DNA from 2 places in the Actinocorallia libanotica genome. Region 1 is predicted to be linked to the other one. Evidence: riboswitches for the same ligand, from Rfam matches in the RefSeq annotation. Region 1 holds a riboswitch; the other holds the start of a gene.
What was found. A riboswitch is a leader RNA that binds a small molecule or an ion and turns the genes downstream of it on or off. The one in region 1 is predicted to bind glycine.
Positions count from the first base shown of each region.

Region 1 (15,294 bases):
TCGCCAGCTGCTCGGTGACGTCGACGTACTCGCAGCCGCCGTAGTAGCGCCGGCCGGGGTAGCCCTCGGCGTACTTGTTGGTCAGCACCGAGCCCTGGGCCTCCAGGACCGCCACCGGGGCGAAGTTCTCCGAGGCGATCATCTCCAGGGTGTGCTGCTGGCGCCCCAGCTCGGCGCGGACCGCCTCGTGGACCTCGGGGTCCACCTCGGACAGGTGCTGGAAAAGGGTGCTCATGCTTCCTCGATGATCTTGGAGTAGGCCTCGGCGTCGAGCAGGTCCGGGTTGTCGTCGCCGATCCGGATCCGGTACAGCCAGCCCTCGCCGTACGGGTCGGCGTTGATGGTCCCCGGGTCGTCGACGACCGCCTGGTTGACCGCCACGACCTTGCCGGACAGCGGCGAGTAGATGTCGGAGACCGACTTGGTGGACTCGGCCTCGCCGCACGGCTCGCCCGCGGTCACCTCGTCCTCCTCCGCGGGCAGCGAGACGTACACGATGTCGCCGAGGGCGTCGGCGGCGTAGTCGGTGATGCCGACGGTCACGACGCCGTCCTCACCGTCCAGGCCCGAGACCCATTCGTGCTCCTCGGTGTAGCGGAGCTGCTCAGGAACGCTCACTTGTCTGTTCTCCTGTAGAAGGGCAGGTCGACCACGTCGACCGGTTCGTGCTTTCCGCGGATGTCGACGGCGACCGGCACGGCGCCGGTTCCGACGTAGGCCATGGCGATGGGCTTGCCCAGGGTCGGGGAGGGTGCTCCGCTGGTCACCACGCCGCAGGGCGCGCCGTCCTCGCCGATGACCGCGTACCCCGCCCGCGGCACCCGCCGCCCGCGCGCGACGAGCCCGACGAGCTTGCGGGACGGCCCGTTCTCGGCGACGGCCGCGAGGGCGTCGCGTCCGACGAAGTCCTTCTCCAGCCGCACGATCCGGCCGAGACCAGCATCGTACGGGGTCAGCTCGGCGGTCAGCTCATGCCCGTACAGCGGCATGCCCGCCTCCAGGCGCAGCGTGTCGCGGGCCGACAGCCCGCACGGGGTGATCCCGTCCCCGCCCGCCTCGGTGATCCGCTGCCAGAGCTCCACGGCGTCCCCGGCGTCGACGAACAGCTCGAAGCCGTCCTCACCGGTGTAGCCGGTGCGGCCGATGAAGGCGACGACGCCGCCCACCGTGCCGCTGACCAGGGAGTAGTACTTCAGCCCGGCGAGGTCGACGTCGGTCAGCCGCGCCAGGATCTCCTGCGCCCCGGGCCCCTGGACGGCCAGCAGCGCGTAGTTCTCGGTCTGGTCGTCGACCGTGGCCTCGAAGTCGGCGGCCCGCGCCGTCAGCTCGGCCGCGACCACCCCGGTGTTGGCGGCGTTGGCCACCACCAGGAACCCGTGCCGGCTGAGCCGGTAGACGATCAGGTCGTCCAGCACCCCGCCCCGCTCGTCGACGAGCATCGTGTAGCGCGCCCGGCCCTGTTCCAGCGCCGAGATGTTCCCGGCCAGCGCGTGGTCCAGCGCCTCGCCGGCCTGTGCGCCTGTAACGAAGATCTCACCCATGTGCGAGACGTCGAAGATCCCGGCGGAGGTCCGCACGGCCTGGTGCTCGGCGGTCTCCGACTTGTAGCGCAGGGGCATGAGGTACCCGGCGAAGTCGACGAGATTGCCGCCGAGCTCCTTGTGCAGCTCGTACAGCGGCGTCGTCTTCACGGCGGCGGGTTTTTCAGAGGCAGGGGACACCTGGGTGAGCTCCTTGTGACCGGCACACGGCAGAACGTTTCCCATCGTCCCATCCGTACACCTGCTGAGTGGGCCCTCCCCCTCTGTCTTCTCTGCCTGAGAGCTTCACCCGTACGGGCTTTCACCTTCGGCGGAAGGCTCCGGCGCCTTCTCTTTCCAGAGGCCGCCCACCCCTCGCGGTCCTGGGTGCCTGAGAGGTTCCGGGGAGGAATTGCTCCTTCGGCGGCCCGGACCCGCCGGGCCCGGACGCTCTCCCGCACGGGATCATTCGGCGTCACCCCAACTATAGGGCTCCCCGTCCGCCCCGTCGGCGCCAGGATGCCCTTCGCCCTCAGCCCAGGCCCTGCGCCAGGTAGAGCAGGGAGACGGCGACGGCCAGGCCGCCCAGGAGCAGCCGGAGCGCCTTCTCGGGGAGCCGGGGCTGCAGGAGGGCGCCCAGGTAGCCGCCCGCCAGGCCGCCCAGGCCGCACAGGAGGCCCAGGGTCCACAGGGGCGCGATGTCGCCGGGGGCGATCAGGGACAGGACGGCGTAGGCGGCGGCGCCCACGATCGAGGTGACGAAGGTGGCGGCCAGGGCTGCGGGGGCCACGACCGCGACGGGCAGGCCGCGGCCCACCAGGATCGGGCCGAGCAGGGAGCCGCCGCCGACCCCGTAGATCCCGCCGACGACGCCGACGCCCAGGGCCAGCGCGGTCACCGCGGTACGGGACGGCTCAGGCGCCGGGGGCCGGGGGGACGGGCGCAGCGTCCGCAGGCACAACCACGTGCCCAGGGGGAGCAGGAAGGCGGCGACCAGCAGCCGGAAAACGGTCGGACCCGGCAGGGCGAAGACCCGGATCACCGCGCCGACGACCACGCCGGGCGCGGTCCCGGCCACCAGCAGCCGGGCCAGGGGGCCGGTCAACCGTCCCGTCCGGCGGTACCGGATCAGCGCGCCGGGCCCCGCCACCACGTTGAACAGCAGGTTGGTGGGGGTGACGGCCGGGCTGGGCACGCCCAGCACGCTCAGTTGGACGGGCAGCAGGAACACCGCTCCCGACACGCCCACGGGCGCGGTCACCACCGCGATCAGCAGTCCGGCGCAGAGCCCGAGCAATCCGGTCTGCCAGAATTCCCAAGCCATTAGACCAGGATTGCATAGATAAGTCCGCGCACCGTGGAGACCGGCGGCGCCTCGGTGCGCCGCCGGTCCCGAGCAGAAGGTCTAGCTCTGTTGGCTCAATCCCTCGCGGTCCCCCTTCCCCGACCCGGAGACGGAACATGATGCAGTGGTCACTGCTGATCGATACCCCCTGCGGATGGACGAGGAGTGACTTACTTAGCAACGACTGTACGAAGCGCCGCCCGGTACGGCGCTATCAGAACCGACAAATGCCGGTAGACCTCTCTTTAAGCGATACGCGTCTCGTGGTAGACCAGCCGGAACCGCAGGACCGCGTGCAGGTCGGGCATCTCGATCGCCTCGCGGAAGCGCACCAGCGAGTCCTCGCTGATCCGGGCGAGCAGCAGCCCGAGGTCGGCGCTCTCGTGGCAGAGGATCTGCAGCATCACCCGCGGCCGGGAGCGCGTGCCGGTGAAGCGCACGCGCACGTCGTGCACCCCCGGCAGCCCCAGCACCTCGCGGGTGAGCCCGGCCACCGCCTCGTTCGTCAGCGCCTTCCGGCGCCCGCCCAGCAGGGTGAAGCGGCGTAGCGCCGCCGCCCTGCCCTGGAGCAGCAGCCAGCACGTCCCCAGCACCGCCACCGCGGTCAGCAGGCCCGCCACCGCCGGCCAGAACCAGGGGTTGCGGGCGATGAAGCCGGAGGTGCCCTCGCCCAGCACCGGCCGGTCGCCCAGGAACCTGTTGAGTCCCAGCAGCACCCCGCTCGTCCCGCACAGCGCCAGCCCCGTCAGCGTCAGTCCCCTGCGCGCCATCAGCCCCGCCGACCCAGCCGGACGGCGACCGCGCGGCCGCGCTGCGGTCCGATCTCCTCCAGCCGGGCGAGCACCGCCCGGCGCAGCGGGACGATCGCCTCGGGCGGCGTGCCGCGCCGCGCTCCGGCCCGTACCGTGATCCGCCAGCCGACGCTCACCCGCGCCCGCACCACTCCTGGCGCCCCCAGCGCCGCGTCCTCCAGCGACCGGCGCAGCCCGTCCCTGCTCAGCGCCGCCGAGACCGCGGGGTCGTCGCCCCGGAGCAGCTCCATCCGGTCGTATCCGGGCAGCACCGCCAGCAGCAGGAGGACCATGCCCGCGATCCACAGGAGGTAGGCGGCCAGCTCCACCGCCGGATCGCCCCACAGCAGCGTCCGCAGCTCGGCGTCCAGCCGCTCCGCCCACGCGGGCGGCACGAGATGGTGCCCGTACCGGCGGGCCAGCACCTCCGCCGCGCCGAACCCGCCGCACGCCGCCATCAGGAGGGCGACGGCCGCCTCGGCGCCCGCCCGCTCCTTGCGGAACTCCCTGGCCGCGCGCCTGCGCGCCTCCCGCCGCCGCGCCGAATCCCCGAACAGCTCCGTGACCAGCGTCTCCCCCATAAGGGAACAGTAACCGAGCCACCACGTACGGCGATCTTCCCCGCCCCCCGAGTCGCCGGTTTCAGAGGTGGAGCTTCTCGCCCCTGCCCAGCATCGCGACGAACTTCTCGATCCGGGCGGCACGGGTCTGGGGGCGCTTGGCGTCCTGGATCCGGTACAGGATGGCGTAGCGGTTGCGCCCGTCGAGGCCGGCGAAGAACTCTGCGGCGGCCGGGGCCGCGTCCAGCGCGTCCTGGAGGTCCTCGGGGACCACGGCGTTGCGCGGCGAGGCGTAGGCGCGCTCCCACCGCCCGTCCGCGCGGGCCCGCTCCACCTCGGCCAGCCCCGCCGGGCGCATCCGGCCCGCGGCGGTCAGCTCGGCGACGCGCTCGCGGTTGACCTGGGACCACTTGCTGCGGGGCGTGCGGGGGGTGAAGCGCAGCAGCCAGTACGTCTCGTCCAGGGGCGCCTTCTGACCGTCGATCCAGCCGAAGCACAGTGCCACGTCACGGGCCTCGGGGTAGGTGATGGACGCCACTCCCGAGCCCTTCTTGGCGAACTTGAGCCACAGTCCCGGGGACACCTCGTGCTCGGCCTCCAGCCACTCCTCGAAGGCGGACGAGGACGCGAAGGCGAAGGTCGGCAGATCGCTCATACGCGCGACCCTAACGGCCGCCCGTGACATTTCCGGATCAGCGGAAGACGACGGTCTTCTCGTCGTTGAGCAGGACGCGGTGCTCGGCGTGCCAGCGGACGGCGCGGGCCAGGGCCAGGCACTCCATGTCGCGGCCGACGCGGCGCAGGTCCTCGGGGGTGTGGGTGTGGTCGACCCGGGCCACCTCCTGCTCGATGATCGGGCCCTCGTCCAGGTCGGGGGTGACGTAGTGGGCGGTGGCGCCGATCAGCTTCACGCCGCGCTTGTGCGCCTGGTGGTAGGGCTTGGCGCCCTTGAAGGACGGCAGGAACGAGTGGTGGATGTTGATCACCTTGCCCTGCAGCTTGGCGCACAGGTCGTCGGTGAGGATCTGCATGTAGCGGGCGAGCACCACCAGGTCGGCGTCGTAGTGCTGGACGAGGGTGAGGATCTCGGCCTCCTGCGCGGCCTTGCCCATCGTCATCGGCAGGTGGTGGTAGTCGATGCCGAAGGACTGGGTGAGCGGGCGCAGGTCCGGGTGGTTGGAGACGACCGCGACCACGTCGATGTCCAGCAGGCCCGAGCGCATCCGGAAGAGCAGGTCGTTGAGGCAGTGCCCCTCCTTGGACACCATGATCAGCACCTTCATGCGGGTGGCGGCGTCGCTGAGGTGCCAGTCGAGCGAGAACTCCCGCCCCAGCGGCGCGAACAGCCCCTGGAGCTCCTCCAGGCCCTCCTGGGCGGTGAACTGCACGCGCAGGAAGAACCGCCCGGCGTCCTGGTCGCCGTACTGCTGGCTCTCCAGGATGTTGCACTGCCGGGACGCCAGCAGGCCGGAGACGGCCGCCACGATGCCCGGACGGTCGGGGCACGACAGCGTGAGGATGTAACTCAACTCTCCACCTTCTGCAGGGGACGCCGGGGGCACGATGACTCGCCAGTTTATGCCCTGGTGGGAACGCCGCGTTTGGGGTCGGACGCGGACGCCTACATTCAAGGGCATGCGTCGACTTCTGGCCCTTTTGCTCGCTTTCGTACTGCTCGGTGCGTGCCAGGCCTCCGCGCCCGGGAAGGACGGCGCCCCCGGGCCTTCCGCCACCGGGACGGCGCCCCGCCCGGCCGAGCGGGACGGCGTCCCCACCGCGGCGGGCACCCACAGGCTCAAGCTGGAGGTCGGCACGCCCGGCCACCGCGAGTACCGGCTGCGCGTGCCCCCGGCGCTGCGCTCCTCGGCCGGGCCGCTGCCGCTGGTGCTGGCCGTCCACGGGGGCGCCTCCAACGCCGAGAAGTTCCAGGAGCTCAGCGGCTTCGACGAGGTGGCGGACGAGAAGGGCTTCCTGGTCGCCTATCCCGAGGGCTTCGCCTTCAGCTGGAACGCCGGCCCCTGCTGCGGCCCGGCCAAGCTCGCCCGCGTCGACGACGTCGGCTTCCTGGAGAAGCTGATCGACCGGCTCGTCGAGGCGAAGGTCGCCGATCCGGAGCGGGTGTACGTCTCGGGCTTCTCCAACGGGGGCGGCATGGCCTACCGCATGGCCTGCGAGGGGCCGGGCAGGGTCAGGGCGATCGGGGTGGTCTCGGCCTCCCTGGTCATCGACTGCGATCCCGGCCGCCCGGTCTCGGCGATGATCGTCCACGGGAGGGCCGACCGGTCGGTGCCCTACGAGGGCGGCGGGCGGCGCGACTTCAACGACGACCGGCCCTTCGCCCCGGTCTCCCGCGCGGTCGCCTTCTGGCGCGAGGCGGCCGGGGTCCGGGCCCTGCGCCGGGAGGGCGCCTGCCGGACGGGCGAGGGCAGGGCCGTGGTGCGCTTCTGCCCGCACGGCGGGGGCCACGTCTGGCCCGAGGGGACGGCGGCGCGGCTCTGGGCGTTCTTCTCCTCGGTGTAGCCGGAAAGACAGACGCGAATACTTTTCATGTTTCACTTTTTATGGGAAAGTGGACACATGGATCTCAAGGCGCGTTATGACTTCGCGACCGCGGAGCTCGACCCCCCGTTCGCGATCGTCGACCTGGCGGCCTTCCGCGCCAACGCCGCGGCCCTGGTGCGCCGGGCCGGGGGCAAGCCGATCCGGGTGGCCAGCAAGTCCGTCCGGGTCCGCGCCCTGCTGGAGGAGGTCCTGGCCCTGGACGGCTTCGCCGGGATCATGGCCTTCACCCTGCCCGAGGCCCTCTGGCTGGCCGGGCACCGCACCAGCGACGACATCCTCGTGGCCTACCCCACCGTCGACCGCGCCGCGCTGCGCCGCCTCGTCCGCGACGAGCACGCCGCCCGCACCGTCACCCTCATGGTCGACTGCGCCGAGCACCTGGACCTCATCCCGGCCGACGGGCACCCCGTGCGGGTCTGCCTCGACATGGACGCCGCCTACCCGGTGCTGGGCGGCCGGGTGAAGGTCGGCGCGCGCCGCTCCCCCCTGGCCACCCCCGAGCAGGCCGCCGCCTTCGCCGAGGAGGTCGTCAAGCGGCCGCACCTGCGGCTGGTCGGGCTGATGGGCTACGAGTCGCAGATCGCCGGCGTGGGCGACGCCCCCGCCGGCAGGCCCGCCATGGGCCTGGCCGTCAAGGCGATGCGCGCCCGCTCCCGGGTGGAGCTGGCCCGGCGGCGCGGCGAGGTCGTGCGGGCCGTGCGCGAGGTGGCCGACCTGGAGTTCGTCAACGGCGGCGGCACCGGCAGCCTGGAGTGGACCTCGGCGGAGCGGGCGGTCACCGAGGTCGCCGCCGGGTCCGGCCTGTTCCAGCCGCACCTGTTCGACAACTACAGCATGTTCAAGGCCACGCCCGCCGCGCTGTTCGCGCTGCCCGTCGTGCGGGTGCCCGGCCCGGGCACCGTCACCTGCCTGGGCGGCGGCTACCTCGCCTCGGGCCCGGCCGACGCGCTGCGCCTGCCCCAGCCCTACCTGCCGGCCGGGCTGGGGTACACCGGCACCGAGGGCGCCGGGGAGGTGCAGACGCCGCTCGTCGGGCCGGGCACCGCCGGGCTGGGGGTCGGCGACCGCGTCTGGTTCCGGCACACCAAGGCCGGCGAGCTGTGCGAGCGCTTCGACGCCGTGCACCTGGTCCTCGGCGAGGGCGTCGAGAGCACCGTCCCCACCTACCGGGGCGAGGGGAAGACCTTCCTGTAGGCCTGTAGGCCTACAGGCCCCGGAGGCTCAGCCCCGGCCGCTCCGCCGGGCGCGCAGCACCAGCAGGACGACGCCCGCCAGCACGACACCGCCGACGATGAGCGCGCGCTTGCGCTGCTCCTCGGTGAGCGGCGAGCCCTCGGCGTCGCCGGGCGAGACGATCGCGCCGACCGTCGCGGCCACCTGGTGCAGCTCCTCGCGCACCCGGTCGCCGGTGCGGTGGACGACGTTGCTCGGGCTGACCCGGTCGGCGATCGCGTCGATGTTGCGCGCGAGGGCCTCGAGTTCGCCCTCGATCTCCTGCTCGATCCGGTCCGGATCCCTGTCGGCCATCCCGCGTCCTTCGTCGTAGTTACCGGTGGGCGATCAGTCTTGCAGGTCATCGCCGCCCCCAGGGAGGCGAGTGCCGGTAAGTTTGTCCCTTCCACCACCCGCCGCGAAAGGATGCCAGGTGACAGACCGTCTCGAGCCCGGCGACGAGGCCCCCGACTTCACGCTCACCGACGCCGACGGCGAGCCCTTCACGCTGTCGTCGCTGCGCGGCGCGAAGGTCCTCCTCTACTTCTACCCCGCGGCGATGACCCCCGGGTGCACCAAGGAGTCCGTGGACTTCGAGCAGTCGCTGGCCGAGCTGGAGGCGGCCGGGGTGAAGGTGGTCGGCGTCTCCCCCGACGCCCCCGCCAAGCTCGTGAAGTTCCGCGAGCGCGACAAGCTGACCTTCCCCCTGCTGTCGGACCCCGAGCGCGCGGTGCTGCAGGCGTACGCCGCCTACGGCGAGAAGAAGCTCTACGGGAAGGTCACCGTGGGCGTCATCCGCTCCACCTTCCTCATCGACGAGGAGGGCAGGATCGAGAAGGCCTACTACAACGTGCGGGCGACCGGGCATGTGGCCCGTCTCCGCAAGGAGCTGGGCCTGTAGCCCGCTGGTAAGGTCGTAGCCGCGCACGGGGCCGTAGCCCAATTCGGCAGAGGCCGGCGGTTTAGGTCCGTCGTGTTGTGGGTTCAAATCCCACCGGCCCTACATAAAAGGGACAGCCCACCGGCTGTCCCTTTTTCGTGCCGCGGCATCCGCCCCTCCCCCCTTCCGGCGCGCGCCGAGTCGTTATATGAAAAAAGCGGCGGCCCCACCGGGCTCCGCCGACGTAGATTGGACGGGTCCGCACCCGTCGGGAGGCCCGAGCAGCCATGTACGTCCGGAGATCGGTCAGGGATCTTCTCCCGGGCGACCATGCCTGGCTCCCGTTCTGCTGCCCCGACGAGCAGGGCCACGTCATCGGCTCGTGGATCGCCCAGGGGCTGCGCATCCGCGACAAGGTCGTCTACGTGACCGACGCCGAGCACTGGGAGCTGCCCGGCCTGTACGGCCACGACCTGAGCCCCGCGGTCCGGGCGGGCCTGCTCACCCTGCTCCCGGTCGGCGAGGCCTGCCTGACCGGCGGGATGTTCGACCCGGAGAAGATGCTCCAGACCGTCGCCGACGAGATCGCCAAGGCCGAGGAGCAGGAGTTCCGCGGCATCCGGATCACCGCCGAGACGTCGTGGGCGCTGGACCAGCCGTTCGGCGACACCCGCCTCATGGTCTGCGAGCGCGAGCTCGCCGAGCGCGTCGGGCCGAGCGTGTCGGTCACCGCCATCTGCCAGACCGACGTGCGCCGCTGCTCGCCCGCCCAGTTCGACCTGCTCGCCGAGCAGCACGAGGTGCGGGTGGTGCCCGACCCCGACTTCGACGACCCGGTCCTCAGCATCACCCGCACCTACCGGCCGCCCGGCCTGCGGTTGTGCGGCGAACTCGACGCCGCCCGGCACACCCACTTCGTCGAGGCGCTGAACTCCCTGCCGTCCCAGGAGGAGGCGATCCACCTCGATCTCTCCGAATTGGACTTTCTCAGCCTCAGCGCGCTGCGGACAATGGTCGAATACACGCGGAGGCGCGGATCGCGCGGTGCCGTCGTGCTGCACCGGGTGCCGCCCGAGGTGCGCTCCACGCTGGAGGTGGTCGGGATGCACCGGCTGCCGGGGATCCGACTGGATGAGGACTGATGGCCCTGACCCATGTGGCACTTCCCTACGACGCGGACGAGGATTTCCTGGAAGGCGCCTTCCCCTTCCTGGACGAGGGTCTGGAACGTGACGAGACGGTCCTGGCCGTCACCTGCGAGCACAAGACGGGGCTGCTCCGCGAGAAGTTCGGCGCCCAGGTGCGCTACGTCCCCCCGGCGGCCTTCTACGAGCACCCGGCACGGGTCGTCTCGCGGGTCCTGCACCAGATGGAGACGGCGGCCGAACGCGGGAGGCGGGTGCGGCTGCTGGCCGAGCCCGACTGGAAGGGCCGCGCCGACTGGGAGACCGTGGAGTGGCTGCGGCTGGAGGCCCTGGTCAACGTGGCGCTGGCCCGCACGGACGGCTCCATCATGTGCCCCTACCACGCGTCCCTGCCGCGCCCCGTCCTGGACGGCGCGCGGCACACCCACCCCCTGCTCGCCCGCGACGGCCTCCCCCGGGACAACCCCGCCTACCTGGACCCCGCCGTCTTCAGCGCGATGTGCGACCCGCCGCTGCCGCCCGCACCCGGGCACGCGCTCGAGATGCCGCTGCGCTCGGCGGACCTGCGCGAGCCGCGCGCGCTGATCACGGTGTACGCGCACCGCTACGGGCTGGCCGGGCACCGGCTGCACCAGCTGCTGGTCGCACTCACCGAGGTGGCGACCAACGCGCTCAGCCACGGCGAGCCGCCCGTCCTGCTGCGGGTGTGGGAGGAGCGCGACGCGCTGCTGTGCGAGGTCAGCGACCGCGGGCACTGGTGCCCCTCGGAACGGCACGGGCCGGGCTGGCTGCCGCCCGGGACCGCCGGCTCCCCCCGGCTGGGGCTGTGGGCGGTGCGCATGCTGTGCGGCCGGGTCCAGGTCAGAACCGGAGTGGAAGGGACACGGATACGCCTGCACACGCCTTTCCGCGCATGAAATGCATGTGCAGCTGCATTAGCCATGATATTTCTCCTCCACATGCCGAGAGTTCCCGCCACGCGACGCCGCCCGGCGTACGCTTGACGGAGCAAGAAAAGGAACACCTTCCCCGCACGCGACGACGCACAGGTCAGGACGGAGCATGGTCAGCTGGTTCACGCAGCGCGCGGTCGGTGATCTCCGGCCCGGCGATCACGCGTGGCTGGCGTACTCCCATCCCGACGAACAGCGGCGCGTGCTCGGTGACTTCGTCTACGCGGGCCTCGAGGCGGGCGAGAAGGTGATCTGCGTCGCCGACACCACGGCGCGCGACCTGCCCGGGCTGCTGTCGCTGCACCACATCGACGCCACGCCCTTCGCCGAACTCGGCCACCTGACGGTGATCCCCTGGCGGGAGGCCTGCGTCCACGACGGGCACGGCCGCCCCGACGCGCTCTCCCGCACCCTGGAGCAGGAGATCTCCCGGGCCCTCGACCAGCGGTTCCGCCGCGTCCGCATCACCGCGGACATGACCTGGGCGGCGGGCGTCCCCGGAGGTGACAGCTTCATGCTCGACTGCGACTGCGAGGTCGAGGTCCTGGTGGGACCCAGCACCCTGACCACCGCCATCTGCCAGGTGGACCGGCGCCGCTGCGCACCCGAGGCGCTCTCCGCCCTCCAGAACCACCACGAGGTACTCGTCGAAGTGAACCCCGAATACGACGACGGCGTGCTGCGCATGACCCGTACGTACGCCCCCTACGGCCTGCGCCTCGAGGGCGAGATCGACGGGGCGCGCCACCACGCCCTCACCCGCACCCTCGCCTCGGTGAGCGACCCGCGCGACCGGGCCGCCCAGCGGATCCACCTCGAACTGGCGAACCTGCGGTTCATGGACCTGGTCTCGCTGAACCTCCTGGGCTCCCACGCCCGGCGCCTCACCCGGGGCCACGGCCTCGTTCTGGACAACCCCTCACCCGAACTGGAGAGCGTGATCGAGATGGTGGGCTTCCATCGGCTTCCGGGCATCGTCAAGGGCCTGGGTTGGAGGCGCTCATGAGCACCGCGCTGCTGCACCAGGCCCTGCTGCACGGCGGCACCGAGGAGTTCCTCGACGCGGCGGTGCCCTTCCTGCACGAGGGCCTGGCCGCCCGGGACCGCATCCTCGCCGTGGTCCCGCACGACCGCCAGGAGGCGCTGCGGGACGTCCTGGGCCGGGACCGCAAGGAGATCGAGTTCCACGACGCGACCGCCTTCTACCGGCACCCGGTCCGCACCATCGCCGCCTACAACGACGTCCTGCGCCAGGCCGGCCCCCGCCGGGTGCGCGCGCTGGCCGAGCTGGACTGGAGCGGCCCCGCCCAGGCGTGGGAGCAGCGCGAGTGGGGCCGGTACGAGTCGCTGGTGAACGCGGTGTTCGGGCCCTCGAACGCGCAGGTCATCTGCTCCTACGACCGCACGCTGGCCCCGCCCCCGGTCGTCGAGGAGGCACGCCGCACCCATCCCGACCTCTTCGAGGGCGGCCACTACCCGGCCTACAACGACCGGTACGTGCGGCCGGAGCGCTACGGCGCCGACTGCGACCGGCTTCCGCTGCCCGAGGTGCCCGCCGAGGCCGAGCGCCTCGCCCTCACCTCGCTGGACCTGGCGCCGCTGCGCGCGTTCCTGGCCGAGCGGGGACGGCGGATGGGGCTGCCCGACGACAAGGCGGGCTCCCTGTCCATGGCGGTCACCGAGATCGCCACCAACGCGGTGCTCCACGGCACCCCGCCGATCGAGTTCCGCATCTGGTGCCAGGGCCGCGTCCTGCACTGCGAGGTCGCCGACGTCGGCCTGTGGCGCCCCGACGGCCTGGCCGGCTTCCTGCCGCCCGAGTCCGCCATCGCCGGCGGCTTCGGCCTGTGGAGCGCCCGCATGCTCGTCGACCTCCTGGAGATCCGCGCCGGCCACCACGGCACCCGCGTCCAGCTCCGCATGGTCTGCTGACCCCGCCCCGGCCGCACCGGGCCCGCCGGGCCTTCGGCACGGGCTCGACCCCGGACACGCCGGACGCGGACGGCCCACCCGGGCCTTCGGCACGGGCTCGTGCCCGGCTCCGTGGCGCGCTGAACGGAGCGCGGACGGCCGCGGCGGTGCTCAGATCAGGGGTCGGTGAGGGTGGTGAGGTAGGCGGCGAGGGCGCGGAAGGCGCGGCCTCGGTGGCTGATCTCGGACTTCTCACGGGGAGTGAGTTCGGCGGTGGTGCGGCCCGAGCCGGCGACCTCGAAGACGGGGTCGTAGCCGAAGCCTCCGGTGCCGCGCGGGGCGGTGATGATGCGGCCGTCCATGCGGCCCTCCACCACGTGCTCGCGGCCGTCGGGGTGGGCGATGGCGGCCGCGCAGACGAAGTGGGCGCCGCGCTCGGGCTCGGCGACGTCGGCGAGCTGGTCGAGCACCAGCTCCAGGTTGGCGCGGTCCCGGCCTCCGGGGTGCTCGGCGCCGAAGCGGCCCGACCAGCGCGCCGAGAGCACGCCCGGCATGCCGTTCAGGGCGTCCACGCACAGGCCCGAGTCGTCGGAGACCGCGGCCAGGCCGGTGTGCGCGGCGATCGCCCGGGCCTTGAGCAGGGCGTTGCCGACGAAGGTCAGCTCGGTCTCGGGCACCTCGGGGGCGTCGGGGAACTCCGCCAGGCCCACCACCTCGTAGCCGGTGAGCAGGTCCCGCAGCTCGGTGACCTTCCCGGGGTTGCGCGTGGCCAGCACCAGCCGGCGGCTCATCGGGCCAGCGCCTCCTTCTGCATCATGGTGAGGTCGACGCAGCCCAGCTGGGCCAGGTCGAGCAGCTCGTTCAGCTGCTCGCGGGAGAAGGGCACGCCCTCGGCGGTGCCCTGCACCTCGATGAGCCTGCCGTCGCCGGTGCACACCACGTTCATGTCGGTGTCGGCGACGACGTCCTCCTCGTAGCAGAGGTCGAGCCGCGACTCGCCGGCCACCACGCCGACGCTGACCGCGCACACCGAGCCGATGAGCGGGTCGCCCTTGGTCATCCTGCGGTCGCGCATCCAGGTGACGGCGTCGGCGAGCGCCACGTAGGCGCCGGTGATGGCGGCGGTGCGGGTGCCGCCGTCCGCCTGCAGCACGTCGCAGTCGATGGTGACGGTGCTGCCGGCGAAGGCCTTGAAGTCCACGCACGCCCGCAGGGAGCGCCCGATCAACCGGGAGATCTCCTGGGTGCGCCCGCCGAGCTTGCCGCGCACCGACTCCCGGTCGTTGCGGGTGTTGGTGGCGCGCGGCAGCATCGCGTACTCGGCGGTCAGCCAGCCCAGGCCGCTGTCGCGCCGCCAGCGCGGGACCGTGTCCTGTACCGAGGCCGCGCACAGGACGCGGGTGCCGCCGAACTCCACCAGCACGGAGCCCTCCGCGTGGTCGAGCCAGCCTCGCTGGATACGGACATGTCGGAGCTGGTCGTTCACGCGACCGTCGGGGCGAGCCATGGGGCCAGCCTACCGGTGCGGCTACAGCCGATAGACGGTCCCGCTGCGGGCCAGGTCGATCGGCCCGCCGTACCCGCCGGTCTTGGCCTCCACGAGCGACTTCTCCTCGTCGTTCCACGGCACCAGGTGGGTCAGCACCAGCCGCCCGACCTGTGCCCGCTCGGCGTACTCCGCCGCCTCCTTCGCGGTCAGATGCAGGTCGGGCGGGTTGTCGCCCTCCAGGAAGGACGCCTCGCACAGGAACAGGTCGGCGCCCTCGGCCAGGTCCACCAGGGTGTCGGTCAGCCCGGTGTCGCCCGAGTAGGCCAGCGTGCCGCCGCCCGCCGAGGTGATGCGGAAGCCGTAGGACTCGATGACGTGGTTGACCGGCTCGCAGAGGATCTCGAACGGGCCCGCCTCGAACTTGCGGGTCAGCGGGGTGAAGTCGAAGGTGTCGGTCATGCCCGGATCGAGTTCGAGGTCGTAGGCCTCGGCCATCCGCGTCGCCGACTCCGTGGGCCCGAAGACCGGGATCTTCGGCTTGGTGCCGTGCGGGCAGTACTTGCGGGCCACGTAGTAGCCGCACAGGTCCATGCAGTGGTCGGCGTGCAGATGGGAGATCGCGATCGCGTCGATGTCGTACAGGTCGTGATGGCGCTGCAGGGCTCCCAGCGCGCCGTTGCCGAAGTCGAGGAGGAGGGAGTAGCCGTCCTCCTCGAGGAGATAACAGGAGGCGGGGCTGTCCGGCCCCGGGAAGCTGCCGGAGCAGCCGATCACAGTCACCCGCACGGGGAGCTCCTCTACTTACTGTGGTTCATGGGGTGAGACGGAACACGCTGGTGTCCGAAGGGGACTCGACGTAGCCGAGTACCGGTCCGAGGAAGCGGCGTCCGATCGTGCGGAACACCTCGGGGTCACCGGTCGCGCGG
Region 1 covers NZ_BAAAHH010000036.1:59,429-74,722, reverse strand. The annotation lists gene ABD140_RS32180 (serine hydroxymethyltransferase) at 1-235, opposite strand, end outside; gene gcvH (glycine cleavage system protein GcvH) at 232-618, opposite strand; gene gcvT (glycine cleavage system aminomethyltransferase GcvT) at 615-1,721, opposite strand; glycine riboswitch at 1,802-1,884, opposite strand; glycine riboswitch at 1,889-1,988, opposite strand; gene ABD140_RS32165 (TSUP family transporter) at 2,053-2,844, opposite strand; gene ABD140_RS32160 (Asp23/Gls24 family envelope stress response protein) at 3,111-3,635, opposite strand; gene ABD140_RS32155 (DUF6286 domain-containing protein) at 3,635-4,237, opposite strand; gene ABD140_RS32150 (YdeI/OmpD-associated family protein) at 4,299-4,871, opposite strand; gene purU (formyltetrahydrofolate deformylase) at 4,909-5,745, opposite strand; gene ABD140_RS32140 (CE1 family esterase) at 5,852-6,736, shown strand; gene ABD140_RS32135 (amino acid deaminase/aldolase) at 6,794-7,972, shown strand; gene ABD140_RS32130 (DUF3618 domain-containing protein) at 8,000-8,305, opposite strand; gene bcp (thioredoxin-dependent thiol peroxidase) at 8,424-8,891, shown strand; tRNA gene ABD140_RS32120 (tRNA-Leu) at 8,919-8,993, shown strand; gene ABD140_RS32115 (MEDS domain-containing protein) at 9,158-10,012, shown strand; gene ABD140_RS32110 (anti-sigma factor RsbA family regulatory protein) at 10,012-10,932, shown strand; gene ABD140_RS32105 (MEDS domain-containing protein) at 11,078-11,974, shown strand; gene ABD140_RS32100 (anti-sigma factor RsbA family regulatory protein) at 11,971-12,900, shown strand; gene rdgB (RdgB/HAM1 family non-canonical purine NTP pyrophosphatase) at 13,056-13,670, opposite strand; gene rph (ribonuclease PH) at 13,667-14,386, opposite strand; gene ABD140_RS32085 (MBL fold metallo-hydrolase) at 14,408-15,154, opposite strand; gene murI (glutamate racemase) at 15,180-15,294, opposite strand, start outside.

Region 2 (15,294 bases), on a different contig from region 1:
CCAGCGCGAACGCGCCAACGTGTTCGGCACCAGGATCACCCAGGACCCCTACACCCTGCCGTCCATCGCCGAGGCGGCCTCGGAGATCCGCGCCAGCCGGGTGCAGGTCCTGGACAACGTCAACCGGATCTACGACGTGCTGGCCAAAGGCCAGGTGCCCTCGCTGGCGCTGCGGGCCGAGGCCCGCCGCGACCAGATCCGCAGCAGCTGGCGGGCCGTCGAGGCCGTCGACTCCCTCTTCTCCCGCACCGGCGGCAACGCCATCCGCGCCGACAAGCCGCTGCAGCGGCTGTGGCGCGACGCCCACGCCGGGCTCAACCACGCGGTCAACATGCCCGGTCCCTCCTACCAGGTCGCCGCGCTGTCCTTGATGGGTTTCGAGCCCGCGCCCGGCTCGCTGCTCTGACGCCCGGCGGACGACCGCCACCCCGCACGAACACCAGTGACACGGCCGGCGAGGCCGGCCGTGCTCTTCAACGCGCCTTCCGCACCACAGAGCCGGCCTGGGGGCGGCCGCTCCTTCCCACCCCGCAGTCCCACCTGGAGTACGCATGTCCGCATTCCGCGACCGCCGCCCCTTCCGGGCCGTGCTCGGCGGCGTCGCCGCCCTGGCCTTCGGTCTGTCACTGTCCGCCTGCGGCGGCTCCGACGAGGGCGCCGTCCGCATGGCGCTGTCCAACGGCTACGGCCCCAGCGGCCCCGTCGACGACTTCATCGCCGGCCTGTCCTGCTACGCCGAGCGCAACGGCCTGGGCAAGCCGCTGGTCACCCACGCCGACGGCGACGTCAACACCCAGCTCAACGACATGGACAGCATGATCGCCCGCGCGAACCAGGTCGACGGGGTCTTCGTCATCCCGGTCGACCCCGGCGCCCTCAAGCCCGCCTACGACCGGGCCGACAAGGCCGGCATCTCGGTCGTCGACCCCCTCTCTCCTGACAACAGCGGCAAGTTCCTCACCGACGCCTCCGCCCACGTGGCGCCCGACGACCTGGGCGTGCCGCAGATGATCGTGGACCACCTGACCGGGGAGTACGCGGACGCGAAGAACATCGTCGTCCTCGGCCCGCAGCCCGGCCAGGCGATGTCCGACACCCGCTCGGCCAACTTCAAGAAGGCCGCCGAGCAGGCCGGCCTGAAGGTGGTGGGCGAGATCCACCTGGAGAACATCACCACCGAGGAGGCCCAGCAGAAGATGGAGGACTTCCTCACCCAGCACCCCGAGACCCAGGCCGTCTTCTCCCAGAACGGCGCGATGGCGCGCGGCGCCGCACTCGCCGGCAAGAGCCAGGGCAAGGACCTGGTCATCACCTCGCTCGACAACGACGAGGCGACGCTCAACGCCGTCAAGGGCGGCGACATCGCCGCGGCGTTCGGCGCCGACCTCTTCTCCGTCGCGTTCAAGGCGTCCCGGCAGGTCGAGGCGATACAGCGCGGCGAGAAGGCGGAGTACCTCACGGTGCCCTACCAGAAGTACACCAAGGACGACGCCGGGATGACCGCCTCCGACGCCCGCTGCGGCGAGTACCAGGAGTAGGGGAGCGCGATGAAACTGGCGATCTCGAGCCCGGCGGGGAACCCCCAGGTCCCCCCGGCCGGGCCGGACCCGGCCTCCCGGCTGCGGACCCTGCTCCAGAGCGCGCCGCCGTGGACCGGCATCGGCGTCCTGGTCGTGGTGATGTTCGTCGGGATGTCGATCGGCAACGAGTACTTCCTGAACTACGCCAACCTCAACAACGTGCTGCGCGGCGCGGTGGTGCCGCTGCTGCTGGCCCTGGGCACCACCTTCGTCATCACCACCGGGATGATCGACCTGTCGCTGGGCTCCCTGCTGGCGCTCGACACCGTCCTCATGCTCGGGTTCATGAACGCCGGGCTTCCGGTGCCGGTGGCGGTCCTGGCCACCCTGGCGGCGTCCGCCCTGCTCGCCGGCCTGGTCAACGGCCTCCTGATCGCCAGGTTCCAGCTGTTCTTCATGGTCGTCACCCTGGGCACGATGTCGATCTTCCGGTCCGTGGCGCAGCTGGGCACGGACGGCACCTCGGTGCAGCTCTACGACCGGGCGGGCTTCGACTTCGTGCTCTGGCTCGGCGACGGGTCCGTCGGCCCGGTCTCCGTCCCGGTCGTGCTGGCCGCGATCCTGCTGGCGGCGTCCGTCCTGCTGATGAGGTTCACCACCTTCGGGCGCAACCTGCTGGCGGTCGGCGGCAACGCCGGCGCCGCGCGCCTGGCGGGCGTCCCGGTGGAGCGGGTGCAGATCCTGGCGTTCGCCCTCAACGGGCTGTTCATCGGCGTCGCGGCGGTGGTGATGGCCGGGCGCATCCAGGCGGCCTCCCCCAGCATCGGCATCGGCATGGAGCTGTCGGTCATCGCGGCGGTCCTGCTCGGCGGCTCCTCGTTCATGGGCGGCAACAGCACCTTCCTGGGCACCCTGATCGGCGTGGTGTTCGTCTCGCTGCTCGACAACGCGCTGAACCTCCTGCAGGTCCAGACGTTCTGGCAGGGGGTCGTCACCGGCGCGGTGCTCATCGTCGCCGTCGGCATCGACCGGCTCCGGGCCAGGAGCAGGACATGACGGCCGGCCGGCTCGCCATCTCCGGAGTCCGCAAGCAGTACGGCGGCACCGTGGCCCTCGACGGCTTCGCGCTCGATGTCGCGCCCGGGGAGGTCCGGGGCCTCATCGGCGAGAACGGCTCGGGCAAGAGCACCGCGATGAAGGTCCTCTCCGGCGAGGTCGCCCCGGACCTCGGCGAGGTCCGGGCCGGCGGGACGCCCCTGCCCGCGCTCGACCCGGCCTCCCGACTGAAGGCCGGTGTCGGCGTCGTCATGCAGGACCCGCACCTGTGCGACGACCTGACGGTGGCGGAGAACCTCGCGCTGGGCCGGCTCGGCCGGCGGGGCCTGGTGCGCTGGCGGAAGGTCCGCGAGGACGCGACCTGTCCCAGGACGACAAGCACATGGTCGAGGTCGCCCGGGTCCTGGCGTGGGACTGCGGTGTCATCGGGTTCGACGAGACCACGGCCTCGCTGACCGAGGACTACGTCGAGCGGCTCTTCACGATCATGCGTGAGCTCAGAGAGGGCGGCGCCGCCCAGGTGTTCATCAGCCACCGGCTCAACGAGATCATGGAGATCTGCGACTCGGTGACGGTGCTGCGCGACGGGCGGCTGGTCGGCACGGTCGCCACGGCCGAGACCAGCGAGGCCGAGCTGATCGCGATGATGGTAGGCCGCTCGGTGGCCGACCGCTACCGGCGCTCCCCCGCCTCCCTCGGCCCGACGGTCCTGCGGGCCCGCGGCCTGCGTCCGCGTCCGCTGCCGGACGCCTTCGACCTGGACCTGCGCGCCGGGGAGGTCGTCGGTATCGGCGGCCTGGTCGGCAGCGGCCGGTCGGAGGTGCTCGAGGCCCTCTACGGCACGATCGGGCGCGCCGGAGAGGTCGAGGTGAACGGCGCGTCCGTCCGCCCCGGGGACCCGCGCCGCGCCATCGCCGCGGGCATGGGCCTGGTCCCCGAGGACCGGCGGGCCCGGGGCGTGGCCATGGAGCAGTCGGTGCGCGCCAACGCCACCATGGTGCTGGACGGGGCGCGCCCGCTGTGGGCGCCGACCAGCAGAGCCGTGCAGGCCGAAGTGCTCTCGGTGCTGTACGACCAGATGAAGCTCAAGGCCGCGGACGACGAGATCCCGGTGCGCACCCTGTCGGGCGGCAACCAGCAGAAGATCGTGCTGGGTCGCTGGTTGTGGCACCGCCCGGCGGTCCTGCTGCTGGACGAGCCCACCCGGGGCATCGACGTGGGCGCCAAACGCGAGATCTACGCCCTGATCGAGAGGCTGGCCGAGGAGGGGACGGCGATCCTGCTGGTCTCCTCCGAACTGCCGGAGCTGACCGGCCTGTGCGACCGCATCCTCATGATGCGCGAGGGCAGGGTCGTCGGGGAGTTCGGCCGGGGCGCCACCGACATGGAGCTCATGACAGCGGCCGCAGGCCACCAGTGAGAGGAGAGGACATGCCCTCAGCGGGCTACGGATACCAGGAGACCTCCCGGACCGCGACGGTCGGCGGGCAGCGGATCCACTACAACGAGGCCGGCGAGGGGCCGGTCGCGATCCTTCTGCACGGCGCGGGCCCCGGCGTCTCGGGGTGGGCCAACTTCGCGGACAACCTCCCGGTCTTCGCCGGGTCCTTCCGCACCCTCATCGTCGACCAGCCCGGTTTCGGCGCCAGCGAGACGGCCGCGTACGAGGGCGACTTCTTCAGCCACAGCGCCGCCACGGTCGTCGGGCTGATGGACGAGCTGGGCATCGAGAAGGCTCATATCGTGGGCAACTCGCTGGGCGGCGGTGTCGGCACCCGCATGGCGCTCGACCACCCCGGCCGGGTGGACCGCCTGGCGCTGATGGGCCCCGGGGGCATGACCGCCCGGCTGTTCACGCCCGAGCCGACCCTGGGGCACACTCGCCTGTACGACTTCAACGCCGCTCCCAGCCGGGAGAAGCTCGCGGTCTTCATGCGCGGGATGGTCCACGACGCCTCCTTCGTGACCGAAGAGATGATCGACGACCGGTTCGAGCGCTCGCAGCGGCCCGGGGCGGCCGAGGCGTTCGAGCGGTTCCGCACCAGCTTCCTGACCCCCGAGGGCTCCCGCAGGATGCAGCTGTGGCGGGAGGCCGCCGCGATCGAGCACGAGACCCTCCTGCTGTGGGGGCGCGAGGATCTGGTGAACCCCTACGACGGCGGGCTGTTCGCGTTCTCCCTCATGCCCAACGTCAGCCTGCACGTCATGTCGCGCTGCGGCCACTGGGCGCAGGTGGAGCGGGCCCGGGAGTTCAACCGCGTGGTGATCGGCTTCCTCCGCGACGACGGGTGACCCCGCGCGGCGAAGCCCCCGGTCCGCTCACGGTGAGCGGACCGGGGGCTTCGTCATGAGTGTCAGGGCGTGTCCGGCGCGGCCTTCTCAGCCGGTTCCCGAGGGGGCCCGGCCCTCGAGGGGCCGGGCGGGCGGATCGGGACGGCGGTCGGATGGAGGAGCGGGCTCAGACCCGGTCATCACCCCATCCCCACACATCGGGGATGCGCCAGTCCTGCTCGTCCTGGACGCCGAACCCGCCGCGGAAGAAGATCATCGGTCGGCCGTCGCCGGGCGTCTCCAGCTCCAGCACCCTGCCGATCACCACGTCGTGGTCACCGGCCGCGGTCACCTGGTGCACCTCGGCGTGGACGCGCATGAGGACACCGGGCAGGGAGGGGGTGCCCCAGCGGGACGCCTCCCAGTCCAGGCCCTCGTACTTGGCTCCCCTGCTGGAGCCGAAACGGGCGCAGAGGTCCTGCTGCTCCTCGCCGAGCACGTTCACCGTGAAGCGGCCGGCCGCCCGGATCCGCGGCCAGGCGCGTCCCTTGTGGTCGGCGCAGAAGAGCACCAGCGGGGGCTCGAGGGAGACGGAGGCGAAGGACTGGCAGGCGAAGCCCGCCGGCTCGCCCTCGTGCAGCCCGGTGACGACGGTGACGCCGCTGGCGAAGCTTCCCATCGCCCGGCGCATTTCCAGCGGGGTGGGCTCGACGGCCTCCGGCGCGGGATGAATCTGAACACTCATGAAAGAATAATAATGCCCATAGTCACACTAATTACAGCCTTCCTCTACAGAAGGCTAGAAAATAGACAAAGCGCAGTAATTAACCCGTGGACTGCGCGCGGTTCAGGCGGGCGGCGACCTGTTCGGCCAGCAGCGGATCGGCCAGGCCCCGCTGCCAGATGTGCGCCGCCTCCTCGTCGCGGCCGCGCAGGGGGAGGGTGCGGGCGAGCAGCTCGACGGCGAGCGGGGCGACGTCCGGGGCGTCCGTGGCGTCCACCGCGGCGCGGAACGCGCCGATCGCCTGCTCCAGGTGGGTCAGGCCCATCGCCACCGCCAGCCGGGCGTAGGCGTAGCCCTCGGGGGGCGCGGCGCGCAGGGCGGCGGCGAGGATCTGCTGGGCGCGGGCCGTCTGGCCCTGCTCCAGCAGCCGCTGGGCCAGGTCGTGGGCGGCGACGGGGGCGTGCTGCTCGTCGCCGGTGGCGATGACCTTCTGCCACCAGCCCGCCGCGGTCTCGGTGTCGCCGTCGTCGTCGGCGAGCTGGGCCAGCGCCAGGCAGGCGGCGGGCAGGTAGGCCGGGTGCGCCGAGGAGACCACCAGGCGCCAGGCCTGCTCGGCGGCCGGGCGGTCCCCGGCCCGCTCGCAGGAGACCGCCAGGTGGTAGGCGGCGCGCGGGCCGTACTCGGGGTCGCCGGTCTCGATGGCCGTCCAGTCCGCGTCGCGGGCCGCGGCGTGCTCACCGAGCTCCTCCAGCACCACCGCCAGTCCCAGCGCGGCCTGCGCGCGTCCGGACGGATCGGGTTCGTCCAGCGCCGCGGCGAAGAGTTCCGCGGCGGCGGACAGATCACCGGTCTCCGCCAGCAGGCGGGCCTGAGCCAGGGTCATGGCGGAGCTGCCTCCTTCGAGAAGTGCTCACGCGACCCTACTGAAAAGGACCGCGCCGTCGGAGAGACGACACGGCCCTTTCCTGATCAATAGCCTCAAGCTCGGACCGATCAGTCCTCGAAGGCCTCCGGCGGCGGGCAGGAGCAGACGAGGTTGCGGTCGCCGAAGGCCTGGTCGATGCGGCGGACCGGCGGCCAGTACTTGTTCTCCCGCAGGGAGGCCACGGGGTAGGCGGCCTCCTGGCGGGTGTAGCCGTGCTTCCAGTCGTCGGCCGTCAGCGTCTCGGCGGTGTGCGGGGCGTTGCGCAGGGGGTTGTCCTGGGCGTCCCACTCGCCGGAGGCGACACGGCCGATCTCCGCGCGGATCGCGATCATGGCGTCGCAGAAGCGGTCGAGCTCGGCCAGGTCCTCGCTCTCGGTCGGCTCGATCATCAGCGTGCCGGCCACCGGGAAGGACAGGGTCGGGGCGTGGAAGCCGTAGTCGATGAGGCGCTTGGCGACGTCCTCGGCGGTGACCCCGGTCTCCTTGGTGATCTTCCTCAGGTCGGCGATGCACTCGTGCGCCACGAGGCCGTTGCGGCCGGTGTAGAGCACCGGGTAGTGCGGGGCGAGCCGGCGCGCCACGTAGTTGGCGGCCAGGACCGCCACCTGGGTGGCGCGCAGCAGCCCGTCGTGGCCCATGAGCGCGATGTAGGTCCACGGGATGGGCAGGATGCCCGCCGAGCCCCACGGGGCCGCCGAGATCGGGCCGACGCCGGTGTCGGGGCCGGCCTCGGGTCGCAGCGGGTGGTTGGGCAGGAACGGCGCCAGGTGCGCGCCGACCGCGACCGGGCCGACGCCCGGACCGCCGCCGCCGTGCGGGATGCAGAACGTCTTGTGCAGGTTGAGGTGGGAGACGTCGGCGCCGAACTCGCCGGGCCGGGCCAGGCCGACCAGCGCGTTGAGGTTGGCGCCGTCCACGTACACCTGGCCGCCCGCGGCGTGCACCGCGGCGCAGACCTCGGTGATCGACTCCTCGTACACGCCGTGCGTCGAGGGGTAGGTCACCATGATCACCGACAGGTCGGCGGCGTTCTTGTCGATCTTGGCGCGCAGGTCGGCCATGTCGATGTTCCCGGCGTCGTCGCACTTGACGACGACCACCCGCATCCCGGCCATGACGGCGCTGGCGGCGTTGGTGCCGTGCGCCGACGACGGGATGAGGCAGACGTCGCGGTGCTCCTCGCCGCGGGAGGCATGGTAGGCGCGCACCGCCAGCAGCCCCGCCAGCTCGCCCTGCGACCCGGCGTTCGGCTGCACCGACACCCTGGCGTAACCGGTGATCTCCGCCAGCCAGGCCTCCAGCTCGCCGATCAGCTCGACGTACCCGGCGGCCTGCTCGACCGGCGCGAACGGGTGGATGTTCGCGAACTCCGGCCAGGTGATCGGCTCCATCTCGGTGGTGGCGTTGAGCTTCATCGTGCACGAGCCCAGCGGGATCATCGACCGGTCCAGGGCGATGTCCTTGTCCTGGAGGCGGCGCAGGTAGCGCAGCATCGCCGTCTCGGACCGGTGGGCGTGGAAGACCGGGTGGGACAGGAAGGTGCTGGTGCGGCGCAGCTCCTCCGGCAGCTCCTCCACCGGCTCGGCCAGCGCGACCGCGCGGCGGAACCCGCGCTGCTCGATCGCCTCCAGCAGCGTCTGCAGGTGCTCCTCGGTGGTGGTCTCGTCGAACGCCACCGCGATCGTCCGGTCGTCCACGAGGCGGATGTTGAAACCGGCGCGCCGCGCGGCCTCCACCGCGGCGGGGGCGTGGCCGGGGACGCGGATGGTGAGGGTGTCGAAGTAGTGCTCGTGCACGACCTCGAAGCCCTCGACCTCCTGGGCCTCGATGGAGGCGGCGAACGTCGCGGCCATCCGGTGCGCGCGGCGCGCGATCTCCGTCAGCCCCTCGGGGCCGTGGTAGACGGCGTACATCGAGGCCATGACGGCCAGCAGCACCTGCGCCGTGCAGATGTTGGAGGTCGCCTTCTCCCGCCGGATGTGCTGTTCGCGGGTCTGCAGCGCCAGCCGGTACGCCTGGTTCCCGTCGGCGTCGACCGACACCCCCACCAGGCGGCCGGGGAGCTGGCGCTCCAGGCCCTCCCGGACGGCCATGTAGCCGGCGTGCGGGCCGCCGAAGCCGTAGGGCACGCCGAACCGCTGGGCCGAGCCCACCACGATGTCGGCCCCGATCTCGCCGGGCGGGGTCAGCAGGGTCAGCGCCAGCAGGTCGGCGGCCACGACGAACTGCGCGTCGCGGGCGTGCGCCGCCTCGGCCACCGGACGCAGGTCGCGGACCCTGCCGGACGCGCCGGGGTACTGGGCCAGCACGCCGAAGACGTCTCCCTCGGGGAGGCCCGCGTCCAGGTCGGCCACGACCACCGGGATGCCCAGCGGCAGCGCCCGCGCCCGCACGACCTCGACCGTCTGGGGCAGCGCGTCGGCGTCCACCACGAACACGCCGGGCTCCTTGCGGCGGGTGGCCCGCAGCGCCAGCGCCATCGCCTCGGCGGCCGCCGTGCCCTCGTCCAGCATGGAGGCGTTGGCCACGGGGATCCCGGTCAGGTCCGAGACCACCGTCTGGAAGTTCAGCAGCGCCTCGAGCCGGCCCTGGGAGATCTCCGGCTGGTAGGGCGTGTAGGCGGTGTACCAGCCCGGGTTCTCCAGCACGTTGCGCAGGATCACGCCCGGGGTGATCGTGCCGTGGTAGCCCAGGCCGATCAGCGAGGTGAGCACGGTGTTGCGGGAGGCCAGCTCGCGCAGCCGCGCCAGCGCGGCGGTCTCGCTCAGCGCGGGCGGCAGGTCCAGCGGGCGGCCGGTGCGGATCGCGGCGGGCACCGCGGCCTCGCTCAGTGCGTCGAGATCGGCGAAGCCGACGGCGGCGAGCATCCTGGCCTGGTCGTCGGCGGACGGCCCGATATGCCGGTCGGAGAAGTCGAACTGCGCGGTCATGGACGAGCCTCCTGGAACACGAAAGGGTTGAGGAGGGGTCGTGAGACCCCGTTCCACCGGGGGCGACCCCCGGACCCCCGCAGAGGAACGAACGATCCTCGCTTCGCTGCGGTCGTTCGTTCCTCCCCCTCTGTCATGGGGACCTGAGAGCTTCACCCGGTGGGCTTGCACCTTCGGTGGGGCCCTGTGGCCCGCTTTCCAGAGGCGCCTCGCCCACACGGTCCTTTTGCCTGAGAGGTTCCGGGGAGGTTGCTCCTTCGGCGCTCCACGCCGGCTTGCGCGGAGTCTCTCCCGCACGGGGTCGACAGCACGATCAGTCTATCCGGTGGGCCATCGGCCTCCCGCGGACGGGCCCGACAGGGAAAGATCGGGTTGTTCCGCCACGCACGGAACAACCGCCGGATGCTTGATCACACGGTGTCATGGTGGGGCTAATCTTTGGGGACGACCGGAACCGGGAGGACGGTGTAAGCGTGACGAGCACTCAGGGCGGCGCTGCCCTGGAGCCGATGCCGTCCTCGTCCGGGGCGGTGGTGGTGGAGGAGCCCTCCCTCCCGAACCGGATCCGCAACCCCGCCACCCTGGTACGGGCGCTGGCGTGCCTGGCCGGGCTGGGACTGCTCCTGCTGCTGACCTCCCTGGCCACCCAGACGACCACCGGCCTGGAGACCGACATCAGCCGCGGCACCGAGCAGGCGCCGCACTTCCTGCTGAGCCTGGCCGGGCTCACCTCCAGCTTCGGCGTGCTGGCCGTGCCGGTGGTGTTCGCCCTGGACCGCATCGCGCGCCGGGACGGCATGCGGGTGATGTTCGGGCTGTTCGCCGCGATCGCCGGCCTGGGCGTGGACTACGCGGTGGAGGCCTGGGTCGCCGCCAACGGGCCCAGCGAGCTCACCGGCGTGCTGGGGCCCGCGGGCTCCGACACCGTCTCGCTGCAGTCCGACCTCACCCCCGTGATCGCCTACATCACCGCGGTGCGCCTGGGGGGGCGGCCCCGCTGGCAGGCGGTCATGTGGGGCACCATCGCCCTGGCCGCCCTGGCCTCCCTGGTGGCGGGCCGCTCCACCGCCCTGGGCCTGGTCGCCACCTACCTCATCGGCCGCCTCGTGGGCTATCTGACGCTCTACGGCCTGGGCACCCCCAACCCGCGGCCCCCGGGCAGCGCGGTGGCCGGCGTGCTGCGCCGGTTCGGGATGCGGCCGACCCGCATCGTGCGCACCGACGACGGCACCCTGGACCACCGCAGCTACCTGGTGGAGCTGCCCGAGCGGCGGCTGGACGTCACCCTCCTGGACCGCGACCAGCAGGCGGCCGGCCTGTTCTACCGGATCTGGCGCGGGCTGCGGCTGCGGGCCAACCAGCCGCGCCGCGCCGTGCGCTCGCTGCGCCGCTCCCTGGAACAGGAGTCGCTGGCCTCCTACGCCGCGTCCACCGCGGGTGCCCGCACCCCGCGGCTGCTGGCCACCTCCGAGGTCGGCACCGAGGCCGCGCTGCTGGCCTACGAGCACCTGGCGGGAGTGCCGCTGGCCGACCTGCCCGACGAGGAGCTCACCGACGGGCTCGCCATGGACCTGTGGCGGCAGCTGGAGGTGCTGCACCACCACCGGATCGCCCACCGCAGCCTCGACGACACCGCGATCGTGATCTGTGAGGGCGAGCCCTGGCTGGTGGGGTTCGGGCGGGGCGAGACCGCCGCGGGCGACCTGCTGCTGCGCCTGGACCACGCCCAGCTGCTCACCACGCTGGCGCTGCGGGGCGGCGCGGCGCGCGCGGTGAAGGAGGCCGCCGCGGTCATCGGGCCCGGCGCGCTGGGCGCGGTCGTCCCGCTGCTGCAGAAGGTCGCCCTCTCCCGCGACACCCGCACCGCGCTGCGCCGCGACAAGCACCTGCTGAGCGCCCTGCGCGAGGAGATCCTCAAGTTCACCCCGGAGACCGAGGTCGCGCCGGTCCGGCTCGAGCGCTTCCGGCCGCGCACCATCATCAGCATCGTCGCCGGGACGGTGGGCGTCTACTTCCTGCTCTCCCAGCTGAGCAACGTGGACCTGGGCGAGCTGGTGACGCAGTCCGACTGGCGCTGGGCGGGGCTGGCGGCGGTGGCGGCCGCCCTGTCCTTCGTGGCGGCGGCGATGATGGTCATCGGGTTCGTGCCCGAGCACATCCCGCTGGGCCGCACCATCCTGGCCCAGCTCGCCGCCTCGTTCGTCAAGCTCGTCGCGCCCGCGGCGGTCACCGGCGTGGCCATCAACACCCGGTACCTGCAGCGGATGGGCGTGCGCCCCGGGCCCGCCGTGGCCAGCGTGGGCGCCTCCCAGCTGGTCGGCCTGGGCGTGCACATCCTGCTGCTGCTCGTCCTGGGCTTCCTCACCGGCTCGGGCGGGGTGGGCACCGACTTCACCCCGTCCCGCACCGTGGTGCTGGGGCTGCTGGCGGTCGCGACCGTGGCGGTGGTCGCGGCGGCGATCGGGCCCCTGCGGCGGCTGGTGGTCGGCCGGGTGCGGCAGCTGTTCGCCGGAGTGGTCCCCCGGCTGCTGGACGTGGTCCAGGACCCCCGCAAGGTCGCCACCGGCCTCGGCGGCACCCTGCTGCTGACGGTGTCGTTCGTCTTGTGCCTGGACTTCTCCATCCGGGCGTTCGGCGGCTCGCTGGGCTGGACGGCCGTCGCGGTGGTCTTCCTCACCGGCAACGCGCTGGGATCGGCCGCCCCCACCCCGGGCGGCCTCGGCGCGGTCGAGACGACGCTGACGCTGGGCCTGACGGTGGCGGGGCTGCCGGCGGGGACGGCGACCTCCGCGGTGCTGCTGTTCCGGCTGCTGACGTTCTGGCTGCCGGTGCTGCCGGGCTGGGCCGCCTTCACCTACCTCCAGCGGCGCGACGCCCTCTGAGGCCCTCCCGGAACGCTCAGAAGGTCCGTGCGGTCCGCGGAGAGGGCGGCTCTCCCCGGGCCGTTCAGCCGGTCTTGCGGGCGCGGCGGCGGGCGGACAGCTCGTCCCGGCCCGTCCTGGGCTCAAGGTAGGGGTCGGCGTTCTCCGCGGGGAGGTTCGCCAGACTGCCCTCGACCTCCTGCCAGACCCGGCCCAGGGCTATGCCGAAGACGCCCTGGCCGCCCTGGAGCAGGTCGACGACCTCGTCGGCGCTGGTGCACTCGTAGACGCTGACGCCGTCGCTCATCAGGGTGATGGTGGCCAGGTGCTCCACTCCCCTGTCGCGCAGGTGGGTGACCGCGGTGCGGATCTGCTGGAGCGAGACACCGGCGTCCAGCAGCCGCTTGACGACCTTCAGCACCAGGATGTCGCGGAACCCGTACAGGCGCTGGCTGCCCGAGCCGTGCGCCGGGCGGATGCTCGGCTCGACCAGCCCGGTGCGGGCCCAGTAGTCGAGCTGGCGGTAGGTGATCCCGGCCGCCGCGCACGCCGTGGGGCCGCGGTAGCCGGCGTTCGGGTTCGGCATGGCCACCGCGTTGTCGAAAAGCAGGCCTTGCTCGCCGGCCTGCCGAGAGGCGAGCCGGCGCTCACGGTCCACCTTGTCCTCGCCGCTGCTCACCGCCACGCGGACCTCCGGCTTCTGTCAGCTCCCAGGTCTCCGGCAAGGGGGTTTGCCGGAATTTCCCCACGAGTGCTCCACCAGCACGGTAGGTGCCGGTCAGGGCAGGGTCAACGTTCACCGTCGGCGCGTCGCAGAGCGGATGTATCCGGCTTCACATGCGCAAACGGCTCACTTGTCAGCTCCCCCTCCACCCCTACCCCCGCGCTGCGGGGGCGGAAACGGACGGGACCCGGTGGGATCGGCCGAACCCGCAGGTCAGGCGTCCCGTTCGAAGTCCTCGGGAGAGACCGTGTCGAGGAACTCGCGGAATTTCTCCACTTCGTCTTCCTGTTCGTCCGGGATCGCCACCCCGGCCTCGTCCAGGACCTCCTCGCTGACGAAAATACTCGAACCGGTGCGCAGCGCCAGCGCTATCGAGTCCGACGGCCGTGCGCTGACCTCGGCGCCGTTGGAGAACACCAGGTCGGCGAAGAAGATCCCCTCGCGCAGCGCGGTGATGTTCACCGTGTGCAGGGAGGCCCCCAGCGCCTCGATGACCTCCTTGAACAGGTCATGGGTGAGCGGCCGGGCCGGCAGCATGCCCTGCTGGGCATAGGCGATGGCGGTCGCCTCCACCGCGCCGATCCAGATGGGCAGGTAACGATCGCCCTCGAGTTCCTTCAGCAGGACGATCGGCTGGTTGGAGGGCATCTCGACCCTGACGCCGACGACCTCCATCTGCTTCACAGCGGCTCCTCGCCTCGCGACGGTCCTCAAGACCCAAACTACACCTTGAGGCGGCTAACCACCCAAGCTGTCCTTGAGACCCGCCGAGACCAGGGCGGTGTGCAGCGCCAGGGTGAGCCCGCTCAGCTCGCGGGCGGTCCTGCCCGCCGCCTCGTGCGCCCCCGGCGCGCGGCGCTTGAGCAAGGGCGCGATGGTCTGCTCGATCAGGGCCAGCTCCCGCTCGGCCGCCGCCTTGATCGCCCGCAGGTGCCGCGCCTCGAAACCGTATCCGGCCAGCCGGACCGCGGTCCTGGCCACGGTCAGGGCGTCGGAGTCGTAGTGCGCGCCGGCGCGGCGCACCAGCCCGTAGGCCTCCAGCTCCTCCAGCCGGTCCTCGGAGATCCCGGCGCCGTCCAGCAGCTGGCGCCGGGTCAGCGCCACCTCGGCGGCGGGCGGGGAGCCGGCGTCGGCGGCGACCAGGGTGCGCGGCGGCCGGCTGTCGAGCTGCTCCTTGATCACCCGCAGCGGCAGGTACCTGTCGCGCTGGGCGGCCAGGATGTAGCGCAGCCGCTCCACGTCCACGGAGGTGAACTTCCGGTAGCCCGAGGGGGTGCGCTCGGGCTCGATGAGGCCTTCGGCCTCCAGGAAGCGGATCTTGGAGTGGGTGATGTCGGGGAACTCGCCCTGCAGGGTGGCCAGGACGTCCCCGATGGTCATGTACGCCCGGGCGGCTTGCGCGCTCACCCGTGCTGGGGGTTGGTGAGGAACACGACGCGGAACTTGCCGATCTGCACCTCGTCGCCGCCGTTGAGCGCCGCGTGGTCGATCCGCTCCCGGTTGACGTAGGTGCCGTTCAGGCTGCCCACGTCCCGGACGGTGAAGCCCGTCCCGTGCCGGGCGAACTCGGCGTGCCGCCGCGAGACGGTGACGTCGTCGAGGAAGATGTCGCTCTCGGGGTGGCGCCCGGCCGAGGTGCGGTCCTTGTCGAGCAGGAACCGGCTGCCGGCGTTGGGGCCGCGCCGCACCACCAGCAGGGCGGTGCCCGGGGGCAGCGTCTCCACGCTCAGCTGGTCGGAGGCCTCCTCGGAGGACTCGGGGATCTCCAGCCCGTCGGTCAGTCCGCTGATCGAGATGGTCGAGGTTGACTCACCGGGGGTCTCCGGAACCGGCTGGGCGTTGCGGACCAGCGGAGTGCCGCAATTGGAGCAGAAGCGGGCGCCATCGGGATTGGCGTGACCGCACTGCGTGCAGTAGACGCTCGGCATCGATCGGCTCGGCCTCCTACCATCGGCGCGCCCCCGGGACACGCCTCCGCTCTACTTGACTCCGGTCTGGACAACGCTACCGGCCGTATGTCCGGCGGTCTATGCCGCCGCGCGGAACGGGCCCGCCGGAAAGGCTGTCAGGAAGACCGTACCGCGCTGACGGCACCACCCGTGCGCGGAAGATCGATTCATCATGACCGAATCGCCGGAACCGGGGGTGACATCGGGGCATTTCGGACACCCCGATGTCACCCTGAGGTGGGGACCGCCTCAGGCCCCCGCCGCCTCCACGACCGCCGCCCACTCCTCCAGGAGCGCCGCGGCGGCGTCGTGGTCGGGCCCCTCGGCCCACAGG
Region 2 covers NZ_BAAAHH010000028.1:23,169-38,462, forward strand. The annotation lists gene ABD140_RS28300 (acyl-CoA dehydrogenase family protein) at 1-406, shown strand, start outside; gene ABD140_RS28305 (sugar ABC transporter substrate-binding protein) at 552-1,538, shown strand; gene ABD140_RS28310 (ABC transporter permease) at 1,548-2,576, shown strand; gene ABD140_RS28315 (ATP-binding cassette domain-containing protein) at 2,573-3,031, shown strand; gene ABD140_RS28320 (sugar ABC transporter ATP-binding protein) at 2,959-3,996, shown strand; gene ABD140_RS28325 (alpha/beta fold hydrolase) at 4,008-4,868, shown strand; gene ABD140_RS28330 (flavin reductase family protein) at 5,035-5,592, opposite strand; gene ABD140_RS28335 (tetratricopeptide repeat protein) at 5,672-6,454, opposite strand; gene gcvP (aminomethyl-transferring glycine dehydrogenase) at 6,565-9,426, opposite strand; glycine riboswitch at 9,547-9,634, opposite strand; glycine riboswitch at 9,635-9,730, opposite strand; gene ABD140_RS28345 (flippase-like domain-containing protein) at 9,900-12,308, shown strand; gene ABD140_RS28350 (MerR family transcriptional regulator) at 12,373-12,972, opposite strand; gene ABD140_RS28355 (bifunctional nuclease family protein) at 13,225-13,695, opposite strand; gene ftsR (transcriptional regulator FtsR) at 13,750-14,418, opposite strand; gene ABD140_RS28365 (FHA domain-containing protein) at 14,415-14,939, opposite strand; gene ABD140_RS28370 (sugar phosphate nucleotidyltransferase) at 15,210-15,294, opposite strand, start outside.
Region 2: another riboswitch for glycine. It lies ahead of gcvP (aminomethyl-transferring glycine dehydrogenase); the one in region 1 lies ahead of gcvT (glycine cleavage system aminomethyltransferase GcvT).